Regions from separate parts of the Streptomyces sp. AC627_RSS907 genome, predicted to be linked through region 2. Evidence: riboswitches for the same ligand, from Rfam matches in the RefSeq annotation. Region 2 holds a riboswitch; each other region holds the start of a gene.

Region 1 (7,212 bases), on a different contig from region 2:
ATCGTCGAGCACGCCTACGCCGTCGCCACGGCCGACCTGTTCCTCATCGCCACGCCCTTCGCCCTGCTCGCGCTGGTCGCCGTCGTCTTCCTGAAGGAGAAGCCGCTGAAGACCACCAGCGGCATGGAGCGCCTCGCCGAGGAGGCCGGTGAGGCCTCCGCCGCGCCGGCCGGCAAGGGTCCGGCGGCGCCCGTCGCCTGAGGTACCCGACAGCAGCGGGGCCGCCCGTCCGGATGCGGACGGGCGGCCCCGCTGTCGTGCACGGCGGTGGTTCAGCCGGCGGTCAGATGCCGAACGGTGCCGCGTAGCGGACGGTGCCGGCGGGGAGCGGGTGACCGGCGTCCAGGGTGAGGGCCATGAGGGCCTCGTCCGGCACGTCGATGGTCACGCCGATGCCGTGGGCCGAGGCCCGGGTGAAGCCGAACCGGGGGTAGTAGTCCGGGTGTCCGAGGACGACGACGTGACGCTCGCCCAGCCGCCCGGCCGCGGTCAGCGCCGCCCGGACGGCCGCGGAGCCGACGCCGCTGTGCTGCCGCTCGGGCCGCACGGCGACGGGTGCCAGGCACAGCGCCGGGCTGTCCCCGATGTGGCAGCGGGTCAGCAGGGCGTGACCCACGGGGCGGTCGCGGTCGTCCACCGCGACGACGGACAGTCCGTCGATCCAGGCGTCGGGGTCGGCGCGCAGCGCGTCGACGAGCGCGGCCTCCTCCGGAGTGGGGAAGGCGGCGCGGACGATGTCACGGATGGCGGGGACGTCGGCGCCGGTCTCGGCGCGCGTGTTCCAGATGTGGGACATGACGGGATGTGGATCCCTTTCCGGGAGTGCGGTTCGTCAGGGTAGGACCGTGGCCCGGGGCACGAGAGCCCCGGGCGCCGCGGGGAGCGGCTTCCTGCGCGGTCATCGACCCCACCTCCTCGTCGTCCCGGTCGTCCCGGTCGTCCTGAGCCTGATCGAACGCGAACGCGAGCCAGTGTATCCGCGCGGCGGCGTGACGTACGGTCCGCGTGGCCGGGTCCGGCCTCCGGACGGTGTCACCCGCGCCGTCGAGCGGCTCTCCCGGTGATCCGGGCGGTGCGAGGGGCCGGTCGCGACGGCTGATCCGGGGGCCCGCGACGGCCGGCCGGGGGTGTTTCTTGCGGTCGGCGGGTGCCGGACGGCAGGCTTCGGGATGTGTCCACTTTGCTGATCGTGCATCACACGCCCTCGCCGCACTGCCAGGCGATGCTGGAGTCCGTCGTCTCCGGGGCGACCGCCCCCGGGATCGAGGGGGTGCGGGTGGTCCGGCGCGCGGCACTGGCCGCCACGGCGGTGGACGTGCTGGAGGCCGACGGTTACCTGCTGGGCACGCCCGCCAACCTGGGCTACATGTCCGGGGCCCTGAAGCACTTCTTCGACCAGGTCTACTACCCCTGCCTGGACGGGACACGCGGCCGGCCCTACGGCTACTACGTGCACGGCGGCAGTGACACCACGGGCGCGGTGCGCGGCATCGAGTCGGTCACGACGGGCCTCGGCTGGCAGCGCGCGGCGACGGCGGTGAGCGTGGCCGGTGAGCCCACCAAGGCCGACCTGGAGGCCTGCTGGGAGCTGGGGGCGACGCTCGCCGCCGGGCTGATGGACGGCTGACGCCGACGCGGGCCGGTGCCGGCGGGGCGGTGCCCGCGCACCGGGGCGGCCACGCGAGCACGACCGGCCGGCCGGGGTGTGATCCGCGTCGGCACCGCCCTGCGTCCCTGCCGAGGCCGGCAGTGCGTGGCACGCTCCGCCCGACCGGCCGGGGAGTCGTCCGCGGCGCCGGTGCCGTACGTCGCCGCCGACGCCGGGCCGCACACGGCACGCTCCTGCGCGGCGTGGAGGCTCGCCGTCGGGACGGGGCCGGCACACGCGGGGGCCGCCCGATGGAGCGGGGGGGCGGCGGCTCGGACGTCCCGCCCGCGTCGCCCACCGTGCGGCGGTCACTCCCGGACGGGCGGACCGCCGGACGGGGGCGGGCTCGGCGGCTGTCCCGTCAGCGTGCCGAGGAACCGGACGTGCGGACGGCCGCCCGGGCCGGTGCCGGTGACCTCGGCGCGTACCCGGTAGACGTCCGCGACCAGGTCCGCCGTGAGGACCTCCGCGGGGTCGCCCGACGCCACCACCCGCCCCTCGGACAGCACCACGAGATGGTCGCAGTACATCGCCGCGAGGTTGAGGTCGTGCAGGGCGACGACGGTGGTGACGGGCAGGGCGGCCACGAGGGCCAGCACATCGAGCTGGTGCTGGATGTCGAGGTGGTTGGTCGGTTCGTCCAGCAGGAGTTCGCGCGGCCGCTGGGCGAGGGCGCGGGCGATCTGGACGCGTTGCCGTTCGCCGCCGGAGAGCGTGTGCCAGAGCCGCTCCGCCCGCCCGGTCAGGCCGGTGCACTCCAGGGCCTGAGCGACCGCCTCCTCGTCGGCCGCCGACGCCGGGGCCCAGGCGCGGCGGTGCGGGATCCGGCCCAGCCGGACGACGTCCCGGACGGTCAGCTCGACCTGTGTGTCCGCCTGCTGCTCGACCACGGCCACACGCCGGGCGACGTCCCGGCGGCCCACCCGGTCCAGCGGGCGGCCGTCCAGGGTGACGACGCCGCCGGCCGGGGCGAGGACGCCGGCGAGCAGCCGCAGCAGGGTGGACTTGCCCGAGCCGTTGGGGCCGAGCAGGCCGGTCGTGGCGCCGGGACGGGGGCTCAGGCTGACGCCGTCCAGGATCAGCCGCCCGCCGGCGGTGCGGGAGACCCGCTCGGCGCCCAGCGTCACCGTGCCCTCCGGGTGCGGTACAGCACGAGCACGAAGGCGGGCACGCCGATCAGCGAGGTCACCACGCCCACCGGGACCTCCTGGGGTGCGAGGACGGTGCGGGCCAGGGTGTCGACCCACACCAGGAACACCGCCCCGGCGAGCGCGCAGACCGGCAGCAGCCGGGCGTGTCCGGGGCCGGTCAGCGCCCGTACGGCGTGCGGCAGTACGAGGCCCACGAAGCCGATGGCGCCGACCGAGGCGACCAGGGCCGCGGTGAGCAGGGCGGTGGCGCACAGCAGCACCAGCCGGGTGCGGGCGACGTGGACGCCGAGCGTGGCCGCCGCGTCCTGGCCGAACGCGAAGGCGTCCAGCGTCCGGGCGTACCCGAGGCACACGGCCAGGACCAGCACCAGGACCGCCGTGCCGGTCCCCACGTCCGTCCAGTCCGCGCCGCCGAGCGAGCCGAGCAGCCAGAACAGCACGCCGCGGGTGGTCTCGGCGTCGGCCGCGGTCATCACCACGAAGGAGGTGAGCGCGGAGAACAGCTGCATCGCCGCCACGCCCGCGAGCACCACCCGGTCCGTAGTGCCGCCGAGACTGTGGCTGAGCAGCATCACCAGCGCGAACGAGCACACCGCCCCGATGAAGGCGCCGCCCGACACGGACAGCGCGCCGCCGCCCACGCCGAGCACGACGACGAGGACGGCACCGGACGAGGCTCCGGACGAGACGCCCAGCACGAAGGGGTCGGCGAGCGGGTTGCGCAGCAGGGACTGGAGTACGGCCCCGCACACGGCGAGTCCGGCGCCGCACACCGCCGCGAGGAGGGTGCGGGGCAGTCGCAGGTCCCAGACGATGCCGTCCCGGATCGGCGTGACGTCCGCGGCGCCGGTGCCGCCGAGGTGGGCGGCGACCACGGACCACACCTCGCCGACGCCGATGTCCGCCGGGCCGACGGTGACGGCCGCGGCCACGGAGACGCACAGGACGACGATCCCGGCCGCCGCCCACGCGGGGTGGCCACGGCCCGTCGCGCGTATGCCGGTGGTCACGTGGCGAGCCCGTGGGAGCGCAGGGCCGCCGCCAGCTTCTCCACACCCTCGACGGAGCGGACGGTGGGGTTCATGGCCTGTCCGCTGAGCAGCACGTACCGCTTCTTCCTGACGGCGGTCATGTTCCTGGTGACGGGGTTGGACTCCAGGAACTCGATCTTCTTCGCGGCCGTCTCGGCGGTCTGGGACCTGCGGGTGAGGTCGCCGAGGACCAGGACGTCGGGGTCGCGGTCGGCGACGGTCTCCCAGCCGGCCTGCGGCCATTCCTCGTGGGTGTCGTCCATGACGTTCTTCGCGCCGACCGCCCGGGTCATGATGCCGGGGGCGCCGCAGCAGCCCGCCAGGTAGGGCGAGGTGGAGTTGGCGAACCAGTACATGAGGGTGACGCCGGAGGCGTCGATGCCCGAGGTCGCCCTGTCGATCCGGCTCCTGAGTCCGGCGACCAGCTCCTCGCCGCGCTGCTCGACGCCGAAGACCCGGGCCAGGTCGCGGACTTCGGCGTAGACGGTGTCCATGGTCAGTGGCTCGACGCGGCTGCCGTCGCCGTCGCCGCCGTTGTCCTTCCCGACGCAGTCGGACGGGGACAGGTAGGCCGGCACGCCCAGTTCGGTGAACCGTTCGCGGGTGGCCACGCCGCCGGTGCCGAGGGTGGAGGCGAACGACGCGGCGACGAAGTCGGGTTCGGCGTCCAGGACCGTCTCGAAGGACGGCATGTCGTCGGCGAGCCGGGGCACGCCGGCGTTCGCCTTCTCCAGCCCCTTCATGACCGGGTCGGTCCAGGTGGCGGTGCCCGCCATGCGGTCCTCCAGGCCGAGCGAGAGCAGGATCTCCGTGGTGCCCTGGTTGAGGGAGACCGCCCGCCGGGGCGGTGCGGTGATCCTCACCTGCTGCCCGCAGTCACTGACGGTGCGTGGATAGCCGGCGGCCGTCGGCTCCGCCGCGGCGGAGCCGGTGGCGGGCTTCCCGGAGCCGCAGGCGGAGACCAGCAGGGCGCCGGTCACCAGCAGGACGGGACCGCGGAACGAACGGCGGCAGCGGGGACGGCGGGAGAGGCGGAGAGGACGGAGGAGGCGGCGGGGGCCGACGGGGCGTGCTGCGGGCAAGGAAGATCCTCTGGCGTCGAGGGCTCATACGCGAAGCCCGTTCGTACGGTGCGGCCCGCGCCCTGCGCGGGCGCGGGTGCCAGCAGGTCTTCGGACTCGGGATCGACCGGACGGGACGCCTTCCCGGACGGCGTGTGCCGCCCAGTGGCCCGTGTCCCGCCCGTCCCCCTCACCGCTGCGCGTCAGTTCCGGACTCTCACCGGATTCCCTGACCCACCAGGTGGGTACGACTGGCTCCCGCAAGCTACCACAGGGTCATCCCGCCTCCGCGGGGGCGGCCGGCTGCCCGGCCGCCCCGTCCTGGCCCCTGGCGTCGCTCACAGGGGCGTCGCGGCGCGGAGGATGAGGAACATGGTGACGGCGGCGTTCGCGGACGACATCGCCGACACGGCGGTTCCGGCGGCCGCCGCCCACGCCGCCAGGCCCACGGAGGTGAACACCGAGGGCCAGGTGCGGGCCGTCGGCGCGGGGCCCAGCAGGGCGGCCACCCGGCGCGGCACCGGGCCGGGGGCCGCGAGGCCGGCGAGGGTGGCGACGGGGGTGCCCCGCGAGACGAGGGCCGCCTTGCCGATCGCGGTCGCCACCGCGCGGCGGCTGCCGACCGCCCGCGCGGCCGCCTCGTCCGCCCACCGCTCCGCCGTGTAGGCCACGGCGGTCCGCAGGGGCCGCAGGAACGGGTTGGCCAGCGCGGCGAGCCGGACGGCGAGCAGGAAGCGGTGGTGCCGGGCGGCGAGATGGGCCCGCTCGTGGGCGAACAGCGCGCGCCGCTCGGCCGGTTCGAGACAGTCGAGCAGGGCCGTGCTCACCACCACACGGTCCCGGTCCCCGCCGGGCAGCGCGTACGCGTAGGGCACGTCGTCCGGCAGTACGGCGACCCCGGTGCCCGGCAGCCCGGCCAGTGCGCGGTGGGCGCGGCGACGTACCCTGCCGTGCCGCCACAGGGCCCGTGCCGAGGCCACGACCACCGCGCACAACGCCGGGATCGCCGCCTTGCCGACGACTTCGTCGTACGGCACCGCCGCCCGGACCTCGGGGTCCGACCAGCCGTCCGGCAGGGGGTTGCCCGGCAGCTGCGCGGTGCCCACCACCATCACCAGGGCCAGGCAGACGGTGCTGCACAGCGCCATCACGGCGGCCACGGCGGTGAGCAGCCGGGTCGCGGTCCGCGGGTGCAGATGCTGTTCGGCCAGCCGGGCGATCGGCCACGCCGTCAGCGGCAGGACCAGTGGCAGGAAGACGAAGACCCCCATGAGGCGTCAGTCTTCCTCCGTGTCGGGCGTGTGCCCCAGGAGGTCGCGCAGCAGCCGCTCGTCGTCCGGGTCGAGGCCGGTGACGAAGCTGGCCAGCACCGCTTCCCGGTCGTTCTCGGCGTCCAGGACCTTGCGCATCTTGCGCGCGGCCAGGCCCGCCTGGTCCGAGGCGGGGGTCCAGGCGAAGGAGCGGCCCGCGCGCTCGCGGCCGACCGCCCCCTTCTCCAGCAGGCGGGTCAGGATCGTGATCACCGTGGTGTAGGCGAGGTCGCCGCCCAGGCGCTCCTGCACCCAGCCGGCCGTCGCGGGCCCGTCCGCCTCGCGCAGCGCCGACAGCACCAGCGCCTCCAGCTCGCCCTGGCCCCGCCGCCGCGGACGCCGGTGATCCGTCACGACCCGCCTCCTTCCGCCGCTGTGCGTCGTCCGAGGTCACATCGTATAGAAGTCCGTGCGGAGCCCTTCCCGAGCGCCCCGGACGGTCCCCGGGGGCCGCGTCCGCCGTTCCCCCACCGGTCTCCTTTCCTTCACCGCGCGGACCTCTCGGCGACCGACTCCGCCACCAAGATCACCCGGTGTAACACCGCTGTCATGTTCCCGACTTCAGGAGAACCGACGTGACCAGCCCCCTCAGGCGGCCGGCCGCCTACGCCCTCGCCGCGGCCGTCGCCCTGCTCCCCGCGATACCGGCCATGGCCGACAGCGACGACACGCTGCCGGCCGTGCACCCGCGGTCCGAGACGGCCCCCCTGTACGACGACGAGGCCGGCGGGAACGCCGACGCGGACGACCCCGCGATCTGGCGCAACCCGGCGAACCCCGACCGCAGCCTCGTCGTCGCCACGGCGAAGGAGGGCGGCCTGCGCGTCTACGACCTCGACGCGCAGCTGGTGCAGTCGGTCCCGGCTCCCCCCGGGCCCGGCCCCGACGACGCACCCGGCCGCTTCAACAACGTCGACCTCGTGCACGGCATGAAGCTGTCCACCGGACGGGCCGACCTCGCGGTCACCTCCGACCGGGGCAACGACCGGCTGCGCGTCTACCGCGTCGACC
Region 2 (7,212 bases):
TGCGGTGCCTCGCTGGTGCCGGGGGAGGGGCACGTCGGCCGGCGCGGGCGGGGCGCCGCCCGCGCCCGTCCTCCCTCGCCCTCGGCTTCGCCCGAACGGGGGGACCCCGATCGCCCCGGCGGCACGACCGTCCGCAGGCCGGGCTGCCCGCGCGGTACGACTGTCCGCAGGCCGGGCTGCTCCGGTGGCACGACTGTCCGCAGGGTCAGTCGGTGGCATTCCTGCGCCGCCTTGCCTGCCAGGCCCCTGCCGCGCCCAGGGCGGCGATGACCGCGATGCCCGCGACGAGGCCGACCGACGGGCCGTCGTCGTCCGACGTGCTCTTCTGGTCCGGGGACTGCTCCGGGGCCGCGGTGGACGTCGCGTCCCCCTTCCGCGACACCTGCTCCCCGCACCCCGACTCCGGGTAGCCCGCGATGGCGCACAGCAGGGCGTTGGTGTCGTAGCGGAGCGGGCCCGCGACGGCGGCCAGGGCGTCGGCGGTCGTCGCGTCGGGGGAGACCTGGGCGCAGGCCGTACGGCCCTTCGGCGGGGTCTCGCCGGACGGGGCGTCGGACGCCGTACCGAAGTCGAGGACGAGGGCGACGCGCTTGCGGCCCTCCTCGGCGGGCGTCCTCGCGCAGATCGTCGCGAAGTCCGCCGTGCCGCGCGGCCGGGCCGCGTCGGCGGAGTTCTCGCTCACCGCGAAGCGGAAGCCCTGGACGTCGCCGTCGGAGGGGCGGGCGAGGGACGGGCCCTGGGTCGCGTAGGCCCACTGGCCGCCGTCGCGGTCCCAGAAGGACCAGTACCGGTAGCCGGCGGCCTGCGCCTGGCCCGCGCCCGCGAGCAGCACGATCGCGGCCAGCAGCAGAGGGGCGAGGCGGCGGCTCACGGCTGCTGCCGCTTCTTCTTGTTGCGGCCGCTGAGCAGGAAGCCGACGCAGACGCCGATGCCGAGGACGAGGCAGACGCCGACGAACCACCAGACGCCGACGGAGGAGTCGTCCTTCTTCTCGTCCTTGGCGCCGTCCTCCTCGCTCACGGTCGCGGTGTCCGTCACGCGGGCGCCCGTGGTGGCCGGCCCCGTGGCGCCCAGCCGCTCCACCAGGTCCGTGCCGCCGAAGTCGCGCGGGTCGGTGCCCGTGGCGTGGGCGGCGAAGATCAGCTGGGCGTAGGCGGCGGGGCCGCTCTCCTCGGCCCACTTCGCGGCGTTCTTCTGCAGCCAGGCCAGCGGCTTGGCCGCCTTGTCCGCGCCGCCCTGCGCGGCGAGGGCGACGACGGCGTCGGCGGTGTTGCCGTAGTCGGGCTGGTCGGCGGAGCCGCCGAGCGCCGAGGTGAGGTGGCCGTCCTCGGCGACGGCGTCGGCGAGGTACGCGGCGCCGCTCGCGGCGGCCTGGTCCCGGGTCGGCTTCCCCGTGTGGGCGCAGGTGGCGGCGCCGGTCTTCTCGCCGGCCTCGGTGACCAGGCCCTTGCCGAGCGCGCCCAGGACACCGGCGGCGGTGGCGTCCGCGTTGGCGAGCAGCTTGCCGTCCTCGTCCGGCTGGAAGGCGAAGGCGCCCGCGCCCTTGTCCTTCGCGCAGGGCAGGGCGAACGTCAGCAGGGCGTCGTACGGGGTCCTGCCGTCCTTGACGACCTGCTCGGGGTCGGATTCCGTGGCGGTCAGCGCGCCGATGACGAGGGAGGTGGAGTTGGCGTCGCTGGGGCCGCCGGGGCTGTAGCCCCAGCCGCCGTCCTTGTTCTGGACGGACTTCAGCCAGGTGAGGGCGTCCTCGACGGCGTCACCGCGCCCGCCGACGGCCCACAGCGCCTGAACGGCGGCGGCCGTGTTGTTGGTGTCGGCCATGGTCTTGGCGTCGCACGCCTTGGTGGTGTCGGCGCGGTACGGGGCGAAGGCGCCGTTGTCGCACTGCTGGCCCGTGAGCCACTCCACGGCCTTCGACGAAGGGACCAGGCCCACGGTCTTCTGCGCGAGCAGCGCGAGGGACTGGCGCCAGACGCCGTCGTACTGGGGGTCCGCGGTGCCGTACAGCCCGGAGGACCCGGACGCGGGTGCGGACGGGGAGGGCGACGGACCGGCGGCGACCGCGGGCGCGGCTGCGGCGCCGATCACGGCTATGGCGGCCAGGGCCGCGGCGCTGCTGCGACGGCGGACGTTCATGAGCGGCGGGTGCCTTTCCCTGCGCGGGGCCGGGCGGCACGGGACACCCCGGGCGGCTCGGCCCCGTATGCCTCGACGGTGCCCGTGCTCCGGCGGGCGCCGGGCACGTGAGCCGGTCACGTCCGCGCGGGGCATTCCGGCTCACCGCCCGAGGAGATCTCCGAGGGGCCTCGGCGGGCGGCTCACGGTTGCGGGTCAGCGCCGGAATTGCACCGGCTTCCCCCCGTACGGGTGTGATGACGACGCGGCCACTTTACCCGGAGGCAAGAGGGCCGGGCCGGGCCGCCCGTCCGCTCGCCCCGGCCCGCGTCAGCTCGATCAGCCGGCACACCGTCTCGATGTCGACCTTGACCTGGGCGAGGGACGCGCGGCCGGAGAGCCAGGTGATCAGGGCCGAGTGCCAGGTGTGCTCGATGACACGGACCGCGGAGAGCTGCTCGGGGGTCGGGTCCTCCAGGCCGCCCATCGCGTCCAGGATGATCGCCGTGGTCCGGCGGGAGACCTGGTCGACCTCCGCGGAGACGCTGCGGTCGGCGAAGGTCAGGGCACGGGCCATCGCCTCGGCCAGCCGGGGTTCGCGTTGCAGCGCGCCGAAGGCCCGCATCAGGGTCAGCGCCACCCGGTCCGCCGCGGTCTCACCGGCCGGCGGACTCTTGCGCAGGGTGCCGTGCAACCGCTCCAGCTGGTCCTGCATGGTGGCGACCAGCAGGTGCACCTTGGACGGGAAGTAGCGGTACAGCGTGCCGAGGGCGACCTGCGAGGACTCCGCGACCTCACGCATCTGCACCGCCTCGAAACCGCCCCGGCAGGCCAGCCGGGCGGTCGCGTGCAGGATGCGGCGGCGGCGTGCCTCCTGCCGCTCGGTGAGGGGAGGGGCGGCGGAGCGCTGCGCGGGACCGGCCCCCTCCGCAGCGTGCTTGTCCACCTCGGTCACCTTCTCCCCGTGGTCCGCCCGGCCGTCCGCCGCGCCGTGGCGTGAATCACCTGATCCACTCGTCACAGCATTCCTACCTGCCGGTAGATTCGGATCCTCCGACGATCAAGCCGGCGATCAAGCTGACGATCAAGTCTGAAACTTGTTCTAGATTATCGTCCGACGTAGTGTCGCGGGACAGCGCAGTGAGGAGGGGGTCCGGAGTGACCGCTGAGGCCAGTCAGGAGGGTCCCCGCCCGGAGCCCGCCGCCGACGGATCGCGACCGCTCCGCATCGCACTGCTCACCTACAAGGGGAACCCGTTCTGCGGCGGCCAGGGCGTCTACGTCCGCCACCTCTCGCGCGAACTGGCCCGCCTGGGCCACCGGGTCGAGGTCATCGGGGCCCAGCCCTATCCCGTGCTCGACGAGGGCCTGGAGGACCGGCTGTCCCTCACCGAGCTGCCCAGCCTCGACCTCTACCGCCAGCCCGATCCCTTCCGCACCCCCAGACGCGACGAGTACCGCGACTGGATCGACGCGCTCGAGGTCGGCACGATGTGGACCGGCGGCTTCCCCGAACCGCTGACGTTCTCCCTGCGCGCCCGCCGCCATCTGCGTGCCCGCCGCGGGGACTTCGACGTCGTCCACGACAACCAGACCCTCGGGTACGGGCTCCTCGGTGACGTCGGCGCCCCCCTCGTCACGACCATCCACCACCCCATCACCGTCGACCGGCAGTTGGAGCTCGACGCCGCCGGCTCCCGCAAGCGCCGGTACTCCGTGCGCCGTTGGTACGCCTTCACGCGCATGCAGAAGCGCGTCGCGCGCCGGCTGCCGTCCGTGCTCACCGTCTCCGGCACCTCCCGCCAGGAGATCATCGACCACCTCGGCGTACGGGACGACCGCATCCACGTCGTCCACATCGGGGCCGACACCGACCTCTTCTCGCCCGATCCGTCGGTGCCGCGGGTGCCGGGCCGCATCGTGACCACGTCCAGCGCCGACGTACCGCTCAAGGGCCTGGTCTTCCTCGTCGAGGCGCTGGCCAAGGCGCGCACCGAGCATCCCGGGGCCCACCTCGTCGTCGTCGGCAAGCGGCCCGCCGAGGGCCCCGTCGCCCAGGCGATCGAGCGGTACGGGCTCGCCGGCGCCGTCGAGTTCGTCAAGGGCATCCCGGACGCCGAGCTGGTCGACCTCGTGCGGTCGGCCGAGGTCGCGTGCGTGCCCTCGCTGTACGAGGGGTTCTCGCTGCCGGCCGCCGAGGCCATGGCGACGGGAACGGCGCTGCTCGCCACGACCGGCGGAGCCGTCCCCGAGGTCGCCGGACGCGACGGGGAGACCTGCCTCGCGGTGCCGCCGGGCGACGCGGGCGCGCTGGCCGCCGGACTGAACCGGCTGCTCGGCGACCGGGAACTGCGGGCCCGGCTCGGCGCGGCCGGACGCGAACGCGTCCTGCGGCACTTCACCTGGGCCCGCGCCGCCGAGGGCACGGTCGCCCGCTACCGCGAGGCCCTCGGCGCCTCCTCCACGACCGGTCCGAGGATCGTGCCCGCGACCCCGGCCACCAGTGATACCGGCGTCTACCCCGAAAGCAGGGCCACGTGCTGACCGTCGACTTCTCCCGGTTCCCGCTCGCCCCGGGCGACCGCGTCCTGGACCTCGGCTGCGGCGCCGGCCGGCACGCGTTCGAGTGCTACCGGCGCGGCGCCCGCGTCGTGGCGCTGGACCGGAACGGCGAGGAGATCCGCGAGGTCGCCAAGTGGTTCGCGGCGATGAAGGAGGCCGGCGAGGCCCCGGCCGGCGCCACCGCCACGGCGATGGAGGGCGACGCGCTGGCCCTGCCCTTCCCGGACGCGTCCTTCGACGTCGTCATCATCTCCGAGGTGATGGAGCACATCCCCGACGACAAGGGCGTCCTCGCCGAGATGGTCCGCGTCCTCAAGCCCGGCGGGCGCATCGCCGTCACCGTGCCGCGCTACGGCCCCGAGAAGGTCTGCTGGACGCTGTCCGACGCCTACCACGAGGTCGAGGGCGGCCACATCCGCATCTACAAGGCCGACCAGCTCCTCGCCCGCATCCGCGAGGCGGGCCTCAGGCCGTACGGCACCCACCACGCGCACGCGCTGCACTCGCCGTACTGGTGGCTGAAGTGCGCCTTCGGCGTCGACAACGACAAGGCGCTGCCGGTGCGGGCGTACCACAAGCTGCTGGTCTGGGACATCATGAAGAAGCCCCTGGCCACCCGGGTCGCCGAGCAGGCGCTGAACCCGCTGATCGGCAAGAGCTTCGTGGCCTACGCGACCAAGCCGCACCTGCCGCCGGTGGACGCCGCGTGACCTCTTCCCGCACTCCCGGCACGCCCCGCACTCCTCGCACCGAACACCTCGTCCTGCCCGGAGTCCTCACCGAGGCCGAGGCCGCCGCGACCGTCCGGGGCATCCTCGCCGTCCAGCGCGAGGACGGCGCCATCCCGTGGTTCCGCGGCCACCACCTCGACCCGTGGGACCACATCGAGGCGGCGATGGCCCTGGACGCGGCCGACGAGCACGAGGCCGCCGAGCGGGCGTACGCATGGCTGGCCCGGCACCAGAACCCCGACGGTTCCTGGTACGCGGCGTACGCCGACGGCGACTTCGCCGACGTCACGGACCGCGGCCGGGAGACCAACTTCGTCGCCTACGTCGCCGTGGGCGTCTGGCACCACTACCTCGCCACCGGCGACGACACCTTCCTGGACCGGATGTGGCCCGTCGTCGTCGGCGCGGTCGAGTTCGTGCTGCGCCTGCAGCAGCCCGGCGGGCAGATCGGCTGGCGACGCGACGACGACGGCACGGACACGCCGGACGCGCTGCTGACCGGCAGCTCCTCCGTCCATCACGCGCTGCGCTGCGCGCTCGCCATCGCGGAGCAGCGCGAAGAGCCGCAGCCCGACTGGGAGTTGGCGGCGGGCGCCCTGCGGCACGCCATCCGCCGCCACCCGGAGCGGTTCCTGGACAAGGGCCGGTACTCGATGGACTGGTACTACCCGGTGCTGGGCGGCGCGCTGACCGGTACGGAGGCCAGGTCCCGCATCGCGGAGAGCTGGGACCGTTTCGTGGTCCCGGGCCTCGGCGTGCGCTGCGTCGTCCCCAACCCGTGGGTGACGGGCGGCGAGTCGGCCGAACTCGCGCTCGCCCTCTGGGCGGTGGGCGAGTCCGACCGCGCCCTGGAGATCCTCCAGTCGATCCAGCACCTGCGCGACCCCGACAGCGGCCTGTACTGGACCGGCTACGTCTTCGAGGACGACGCCGTGTGGCCGCGCGAACTGACCACCTGGACGGCCGGCTCCCTGCTCCTCGCCGTCGCCGCCCTCGGCGGCCACGAGGCCACCTGCCAGGTCTTCTCCGGCGACCGTCTGCCGAGGGGCCTCGACCCGGACTGCTGCGTCTGACCGCCGCGCGGCCTCAGCGCCGGTGGAGGCGGTTGGCGATGGCGTGGCCGACGAAGAGGTAGACGACCGCGGCCAGCCCGTAGCCGGCGACCACGCGGGCCCAGGCCTCGTCGAAGGTGAAGAGGTCTCGTGACCAGCCGGCGAGCCAGTTGGCCGCGTCATGGACGAACTGAACCAGGTCGTTGGCCCGGTTGGCGTCCAGCAGGTACATCAGAATCCACAGTCCGAGGATGACGGCCATGATGTCCGCGATCACCGCGACGGCCGTCCCGGCGGAGTTGGAACCAGTGCGATATCGAGGGGACATGTCTTCCGTCTGACCCCGGATGCTCCGGGGAAACCCACGGCCCCCCGCCCGGGAGTTCCGGTGCGAGGGGCCGTCGGGGTGGAGCGGGCGGACAGGTGCCGGTCAGCCGCGCTGGATGCCCGAGGTGTCCTGCAGGACACCCCGGCGGCCGTCCTGCGTCTGGGCGACCAGGTTGGCGCCGCGCTGCTCGACGGCCAGGTACCAGGTGCCCGGCGCCAGCTCGGCGATCGGCGTGGGGGAGCCGTCCTCCGCGAACAGCGGACGCGGCACCGGCACGGCGAACCAGAACGGCGAGAAGTCCGCGGCCGGCTGCGCCTGCGCCGGCTGCGGGGCGTGCGGCTGCGGGGTGTGCGGCTGCGGCTGACCCGGCTGCGGCTGGCCGCCGAAGGACTGGCCCGGCTGGCCCGGCTGACCGGGCTGCCCC
Region 3 (7,212 bases), on a different contig from region 2:
TGGTCACGTCGGTACGTACCTCGTTCGGAAGGGGGTACACGCAATATTTGCACAGCACTGTGCAACAAACTACTGTGACGCCGTCTGCACATCCGTGGGCAATTAACTTGCCCCGCTTGGCCACGTCCCCCGGGAGTTCCCGATGCCTCTCCTAGCCACCACACCCGTCGAGAAGATGAACGGGCCCTACGCACGGCGCTGGTGGGCCCTCGTCGTGCTCTGCCTGAGCCTGCTGATCGTCGTCATGGCCAACACGTCCCTGATCGTGGCCGCCCCGGCGATGACGGCCGACCTGGGCCTGAGCAGCAGCGACCTGCAGTGGGTCATCGACGGCTACACCGTCCCGTACGCGGCCCTGATGCTGGTGCTGGGCGCGATCGGCGACAAGTACAGCCGCCGCGGCGCCCTGATCGCCGGTCTGGTGGTCTTCGCGGGCGGTTCGGTGATGGGCAGTCTGGTCGACGAGACGGCGCTGGTCGTCACGGCTCGGGCGATCATGGGCGTCGGCGCCGCCGTCGTCATGCCGGCCACCCTGTCCCTGCTGGTCGCGGTCTTCCCGAAGGGTGAGCGGGCCCGCGCCATCACGGTGTGGACCGCCACCTCCGGTCTCGCCATCGCCGTCGGCCCGCTGGTCGCCGGCTGGCTCCTGGAGGACCACGCCTGGGGTTCGACCTTCCTGGTCAACGTGCCCATCGCGGTCGCCGCCGTGGTCGGCGCGCTCTTCCTCGTCCCGCCGTCCAGGGCGGCCGGCATGGGCCGGATCGACTACGTGGGCGGCCTGCTCTCCATCGTCTCCGTCGGCAGCCTGGTCTACGCGGCCATCGAGGGCCCGCACTTCGGCTGGGGCACCGGCCCCGTCGTCGCCGCCGTCGTCGCCGGCGTCGGCCTGGTGGCCTTCGTGGCCTGGGAACTGCGCCACCCGCAGCCCATGCTGGACGTGCGCCGGTTCCTGCTGCGGCCCTTCAGCGGCTCGATGCTGGCGGTGCTGTTCTTCTTCTTCGGCACCTACGGCGCCATCTACTACGCCACGCAGTTCCTGCAGTTCGTGCTCGGCTACGGCGCGCTGGAGACCGGCGTACGGCTGCTCCCGCTGGCCGGAGCCGTGTTCGTCGGCGCCGCGGTGACCGGGCGGCTGACCCCGAAGCTGGGCGTGAAGGCCATGGTGGGGTCCGGCATGGTGATCGGCACCGTCGGCGTCTTCCTGCTGGTCCTCATCGAGAAGGACTCGACGTACACCGACTTCCTGGCCCCGATGCTGCTGCTCGGCCTCGCCATCGGCCTGAGCGTCTCCCCGGCCACCGACACCATCATGGGCTCCTTCCCGGAGAGCGAACTGGGCGTCGGCGGCGGCGCCAACGACACCGCGCTGGAGCTCGGCGGCTCGCTCGGCATCGCCGTCCTGGGCTCCCTGCTCGGCACCGCCTACCGCGACGAGCTGTCCGGTCTGGTCGGAGACCGGCTCCCGGCCGCCGCGCTGGACACCGCCCAGGACTCCGTGGGCGGCGGACTGGCCGTCGCCGAACGGCTCGCGGCCAACCCCTCCGCCGGACCGCGGCAGGCCGAGGCCCTGGCCGACGCCGTGAACCAGTCCTTCGCCCACGGCGTCGCCACGACCAGCCTCGTCGGCGGCATCATCATGGCGGCCGGCACCCTGGTCGTCCTCGCCGTCCTGCCCGGCCGCGGGGGCGCCCGCAAGCGGTCCGAGGACCAGCCGGCCGAAGCCCGGGACGCGGAGTACAGCGACGCGCCGCGCTGAGCCGCCCCGGCTGCCGACGGGCCCTCAGCCGGTCAGCGCGGCCAGCTCCTCCGGCGTACGCGGGCCCGTCGCCGACTCGGCCAGCATCCCCCGCGCACGCAGCAGTCCGGCCGCCGCCACGCCCCACGGCAGGCGCAGCCCCGCCCGTCGCAGGAGGTCCGTGCGGGCCAGGGTGGGGGCCGCGGGGCCGGTGTGCACCCCGGCCGTGGTGAGCAGCGCCGCGTCGTCGGACCATCGCAGGGCGAGATCGACGTCGTGAGTGGCCATCACCACGGTGGTGCCGCCCGCGCGGAGCCGGTCCAGCGTGGCGAGCAGCCGTTCCTGGCCGTCCGGGTCGAGCCCGGCGGTCGGCTCGTCGAGGATCAGCAGCCGGGGCCGCATCGCGACGGCCCCGGCGATCGCGGCCCGCTTGCGCTGCCCGTACGACAGCAGGTGGGTGGGCCGGTCGGCCAGCCCGGTGATGTCCAGCGCGGCGAGCGCCTCCGCGACCCGGGAGCGGACCTCCGCGTCGGACAGGCCCAGGTTCAGCGGCCCGAAGGACACGTCCTGGCCGACCGAGGCGGCGAACAACTGGTCGTCCGGGTCCTGCACCACCAGCTGCACCGTGGTCCGCAGCCGGGTCAGCCCCTTGCGGTCGTACGCCACCGGCACCCCCTCGGCCGTCAACGTCCCGGCCTGCGGCCTGAGTCCGCCGCTGAGCAGCCGCATCAGCGTGGTCTTGCCACCACCGTTGCGGCCCAGCAGCGCGAGCGCCCTCCCCTCACGCACCTCGAAGTCCAGACCGGCGAACACGTCCGGGCCCTCCTCGTACGCGAAGGACGCGCCCCGCAGGGCGACCAGCGCCGGCCCGGTCGACTCGCTCACGACAGCGGCCCCTTCAATACGAGGGTGAGAGCGGCCAGCGCCGCCAGCAGCGCGACGCTCGCCGCCGTGAAGGACACGGAGACGCGCGCCTCGGGCACCAGAACGCGCAGGGTGCCGTCGTACCCGCGTCCGGCGAGGCCCGACTGGAGCCGCGCCGCCCGGTCGAAGGCCCGCACGAACGCCGTCGCGCCCAGCCCGCCGAGCGAACGCCAGACGGCGGCCCGGGTGGTGAGCCCCAGCCGCGCGGCCTGCGCCTGACGGACCCGGCGCACGGAGTCCAGCAGCAGGAAGCTCATCCGGTACGTCACCAGCGCCACGTCGACCACCGGGGCCGGCACCCCGGCCCGCGCTAGGCGGGGCAGCAGGTCGGACATGGGCGTCGTGAACGCGAACAGCAGCACCCCCAGGGAGGCCGCCGAGGTGCGCAGCAGCAGCTCGGCGGCGCGCACCGGCCCGCCGTCCGCCGCCGTCAGGAACCCGCCCGGGCCCCCGACCCGCACCAGCAGCGGCAACGCCCCGGTCACACAGAAGCCCAGCGGCACCCGGTAGGCCCGCCACAGCCGGCGGCGGGGCACGCCCGCCGGGCCGAGCAGCACGGCGAGCGCCGTCACCAGCACCAGCGCCGCGCCCGGCCAGGCCGGCAGCGAGATCGCCAGCACGGTCAGGCCCAGCCCGAGCACCGCCTTGTCCACGGGATGGCGGCCGCGCCACCGACTGCTGTGCGCCGCCGCGTCGATCGGCAGCACTCAGTCCCCTCCGGGGTCGTTCCGCAGCGCCGCCGCGGCCCGTTCCTCGCCCTGCCGCCGGCCCCGGCGCAGCCCGAAGTAGTAGGCCAGCACGCCCGCGCCGAGCGCGGCCTGCACGGCGAACAGCGCCGACTCGATCTCCCCGGACGGCGGTTCGTACAGCGGCGAGAACCACGGCTCGTAGTCCGGCTCGATCTCCGTGATCGCCGCCTCCGCCTCGGCGTCGGCACCGGCGAACGGCTCCTCCTTGTGGTCGCCGAGGCCCAGCACCAGCGGCAGCACCGCGAGCGCCGCCACGGCGAGCAGCAGCACGGCGTTGATCTTCGCGTTGCGGCTCACCGGGCCACCGCCCGCTGCTTGCCGGCCTCGGTGAACAGGACGCCCAGCCGGGTCAGTTCACCCTTGCTGGACTGCACCAGCAGCCGCATCACGACCACCGTGAGCAGGCCCTCGCTCACCGCGAGCGGGATCTGCGTGACGGCGAAGACGGACCCGAACGTGCCGAGCGCGCCCAGGAAGCCGCTGCCCGGGTCGGGGAAGGCGAGCGCCAGTTGCACGCCGGCGACGCAGTAGGTCGACAGGTCGGCGACGAACGCCCCGCAGAACACCGTGACCATCAGCGGCACGCCGTACCGCCGCAGCAGCGCGTACACCGCGTATCCGGCCCAGGGGCCGACGACCGCCATCGAGAAGACGTTGGCGCCGAGCGTGGTGAGCCCGCCGTGGGCGAGCAGCAGGGCCTGGAAGAGCAGCGTGATGGTGCCCAGCACGGCCGTGATCGGCGGCCGGAACAGGATGGCGCCCAGCCCGGTGCCGGTGGGGTGCGAACAACTCCCGGTGACGGAGGGGAGTTTCAGGGCCGACAGCACGAACGTGAAGGCCCCGGCGGCACCGAGCAGCAACGTGCTCTCCGGGTGCTCCCTGACCTCACGGGTGAGTGACCGTACTCCGTGGACGACGAACGGCGCGGACGCGGCACCCCAGGCGATCGCGTGCGCCGGCGGCAGAAAGCCCTCGGCTATGTGCATGACTCGGCAGACCCTCTCCAGCACCTCGTGGATGGACGACGCGCCCTGGCCGGTCTCCTGGCTGACGGGTACCACCGCCCGTGCTCCGCCTTCCCGGGTCGCTGGGACCCAGTGGCTGCCCGTGAGGGCCGGAGCCGGACTTCCCGATTCACAGTGGCGAGGGCCGCACCGGCATCACACCGGATTTCCCGTTCACCAAGGCGAGGCGACAGTAGTGCTCCCACGGGGGTGGTGACAAGCATGCCTCCGGGCCGGCGGGCCCCCGCCCGTCCGGTGAACAGGCCGCAGGACCGCGCGGGCCTTGGGCGGCGGGCGCCCCCTCCGCCGGCCGTCACCGGTCGCCCTCGCCCAGCGCGGCGACGCCCCCCGCGCGCCCGCGGCGGAGCACCCGCGCTCCTCGTCGGACAGGTCCCGGCATACGCCGCGCCGGCCGGCAGACAGGGCAGCGGCAGCGCGACCAGCTGCGCCCCGCCGAGTCCGGCCCCCTCGATGAGCAGCACCGCCGCCACCACCGGGCCGCCGAGGATGGTGGAGATCGCGGCGGTGGAGCCGGCCGTGGCGAGGATCGCGCCCGCCCTCGGGTCACGGGCCGCGCCCGCCCGCCGCACCGCCGGCAGGGCGAGTCCGCTGCCGACGGCCATCAGGGGTGCCTCGGGGCCCAGCACCACGCCGAGCGGCAGCGCGGCCAGCACGGCGCCGGGCAGCGCACGGGGCCGACGGGCGCTGCGCCGAGCCCGTTCACCGGGAGGTGGCCCCCGGCGCCCGGCAGCCGGGTGACGATCGGTGCCAGGACGAGCCCGGCCAGGACCAGCGCGGGCAGCGGCCACCACCTGTGTGGCGCCGCGGGCCCTGGACCGCCTCGGCCTGGTGGCGGCGTCGCGTCCCGCCCCGGCGTCCTCGTGCCCGGCTCCGGCAGCCGCCCCGTGTCCCCGCGCCTCAGTGGCGCCGCCGCAGGCCCCGTGCCAGTGCCGCCGTCGCGCCGGCGGCGGCCAGCACCGTGGCCGCGAGGGCCAGAACCTTCGCGCGGGGCCCCGGGGACGCCGGGCGGGCGCCCGGAGCGGTGCCGTAGGCGCTGCCCGGGACGTCGGGGCCGCCCGCGGCGCCGGGCAGCGCCGAGGCCAGCAACTCCGCCAGGTGCACGCCCTCGTGACCACCACTGTCGAACTCGTGGATCTGCGTACGGCAGCTGAACCCGTCCGCGAGCACCACGGTCGCCTCGTCCTCCGCCCGCAGCCGCGGCAGCAGCACCCGCTCCGCGCAGGCCTCGCTGACCTCCAGATGGCCCCGCTCGAAGCCGAAGTTGCCGGCCAGCCCGCAGCAGCCGGAGTCCAGCCGCTCGGCGTCCACCCCCGCGCGGCGCAGCAGTTCCCGGTCGGCGTCCCAGCCGAGCACCGCGTGCTGGTGGCAGTGCACCTGCGCCAGCGCCCGCGCCGACCGCTCGGGCACCCGCGGCGGGTCGTAGCCCGGGGAGTGCTCGGTGAGCAGCTCCGACAGGGTGACCGTCCGCTCGCGCAGCCGGCGCACGTCCTGGTCGCCGGGGAACAACTCCACCGCGTCCGACCGGAACACGGCCGCGCAGCTCGGCTCCAGGACCACCACCAGACCGCCCGCCCGCACGTGGGCGGCCAGAGCGCGCACGGTCCGGGCGAGGACCCGCTCCGCCGTCCCGAGCTGCCCGGTGGAGATCCACGTCAGCCCGCAGCACAGCGCCTCGGCCGGCAGCTCCACCCGCCAGCCGGCCTGCTCCAGCACCCGGACCGCCGCACGTCCGATGTGCGGGTGGAAATGGTTGGTGAAGGTGTCCGGCCACAGCAGCACGGTGCCGCGCCCCCCGTCCCCCTGCGGCTCGTGACGGGCGAACCACTGCGCGAACGTCTCCTCGGCGAACAGGGGCACCTCCCGGTCCGCGACCCCCGCCACCACCACCGCGGCCCCCGACAACAGCGGCGCGTGCGTGAGCGCGTTGACGACCGGCGCGAGGCGGGTGCGGCCCACCACCCGGGCGAGCACGGGCAGCCAGCCCAGAGACCAGTCGGAGCGCCGCCTGCGCCAGGGCCGGCCCGCGAAGTGGTGGGACAGGAACTCCGCCTTGTACGTGGCCATGTCCACGTCCGCCGGACAGTCCTTCCTGCACCCCTTGCAGGCCAGGCACAGGTCGAGGGCGTCCCGGACGGCCTCCGAGCGCCAGCCGTCCCGGATCGCGCCGTCCCCGTGCCCGTCGAGCATCTCGAACAGCAGCCGGGCCCGCCCTCGGGTCGAGTGCTCCTCCTCCCGGGTCACCTGGTACGACGGGCACATCACCGTGCCGTCACTGGTGTGCTGCCGGCACTTCCCGACCCCGACGCACCGGTTGGCCGCCGCGGAGAACGACCCGCCGTCGTGGGGGAAGCGGAAGTGCAGGTCACGGGGCTCGTACGGGGCCCAGTCACCGCCCAGACGCAGGTTCTCGTCCAGCCCGTACGGCGCGACCACCTTCCCCGGGTTCATCCGGTCCAGCGGGTCGAAGACGGCCTTCAGCCGCCCGAAGGCCTCGACGAGCCCGTCGCCGAACATCCGCGGCAGCAGCTCGCCCCGGCTCTGCCCGTCGCCGTGCTCACCGGACAGCGACCCGCCGAACTCGACGACCAGGTCGGCCGCCCGTTCCATGAACCGCCGGTACGCCGCCACGCCCGCCGCCGTGTACAGGTCGAAGGGGATCCGGGTGTGCACGCAGCCCTGCCCGAAGTGGCCGTACAGGCTCGGCCCGGTGTCGCTCAGGTAGCCGAACTCCTCGAACAGCGCGCGCAGCCGCCGCAGGTAGTCGCCGAGCTTCTCCGGG

The links. A riboswitch is a leader RNA that binds a small molecule or an ion and turns the genes downstream of it on or off. The one in region 2 is predicted to bind cobalamin.
Region 1: another riboswitch for cobalamin. It lies ahead of KUM32_RS03850 (ABC transporter substrate-binding protein); the one in region 2 lies ahead of KUM32_RS16015 (prenyltransferase/squalene oxidase repeat-containing protein).
Region 3: another riboswitch for cobalamin. It lies ahead of KUM32_RS10635 (energy-coupling factor ABC transporter permease); the one in region 2 lies ahead of KUM32_RS16015 (prenyltransferase/squalene oxidase repeat-containing protein).

What each region holds. Positions count from the first base shown of each region.
Region 1 is NZ_JAGMUE010000012.1:47,186-54,397, forward strand. It holds gene KUM32_RS03825 (MDR family MFS transporter) at 1-201, shown strand, start outside; gene KUM32_RS03830 (GNAT family N-acetyltransferase) at 284-796, opposite strand; gene KUM32_RS03835 (flavodoxin family protein) at 1,172-1,627, shown strand; gene KUM32_RS03840 (ABC transporter ATP-binding protein) at 1,957-2,775, opposite strand; gene KUM32_RS03845 (iron ABC transporter permease) at 2,772-3,809, opposite strand; gene KUM32_RS03850 (ABC transporter substrate-binding protein) at 3,806-4,810, opposite strand; cobalamin riboswitch at 4,976-5,162, opposite strand; gene KUM32_RS03855 (M56 family metallopeptidase) at 5,230-6,162, opposite strand; gene KUM32_RS03860 (BlaI/MecI/CopY family transcriptional regulator) at 6,169-6,555, opposite strand; gene KUM32_RS03865 (phytase) at 6,777-7,212, shown strand, end outside.
Region 2 is NZ_JAGMUE010000064.1:46,028-53,239, reverse strand. It holds gene KUM32_RS16025 (energy-coupling factor transporter transmembrane component T) at 1-111, opposite strand, end outside; gene KUM32_RS16020 (SCO2322 family protein) at 206-871, opposite strand; gene KUM32_RS16015 (prenyltransferase/squalene oxidase repeat-containing protein) at 868-2,136, opposite strand; cobalamin riboswitch at 2,244-2,399, opposite strand; gene KUM32_RS16010 (TetR family transcriptional regulator) at 2,390-3,070, opposite strand; gene KUM32_RS16005 (glycosyltransferase family 4 protein) at 3,274-4,659, shown strand; gene KUM32_RS16000 (class I SAM-dependent methyltransferase) at 4,653-5,387, shown strand; gene KUM32_RS15995 (prenyltransferase/squalene oxidase repeat-containing protein) at 5,384-6,481, shown strand; gene KUM32_RS15990 (hypothetical protein) at 6,495-6,788, opposite strand; gene KUM32_RS15985 (DUF5336 domain-containing protein) at 6,891-7,212, opposite strand, start outside.
Region 3 is NZ_JAGMUE010000035.1:19,346-26,557, forward strand. It holds gene KUM32_RS10610 (TetR/AcrR family transcriptional regulator) at 1-7, opposite strand, end outside; gene KUM32_RS10615 (MFS transporter) at 143-1,756, shown strand; gene KUM32_RS10620 (ATP-binding cassette domain-containing protein) at 1,781-2,620, opposite strand; gene cbiQ (cobalt ECF transporter T component CbiQ) at 2,617-3,366, opposite strand; gene KUM32_RS10630 (energy-coupling factor ABC transporter substrate-binding protein) at 3,367-3,705, opposite strand; gene KUM32_RS10635 (energy-coupling factor ABC transporter permease) at 3,702-4,394, opposite strand; cobalamin riboswitch at 4,424-4,609, opposite strand; gene KUM32_RS10640 (FAD-binding and (Fe-S)-binding domain-containing protein) at 5,331-7,212, opposite strand, start outside.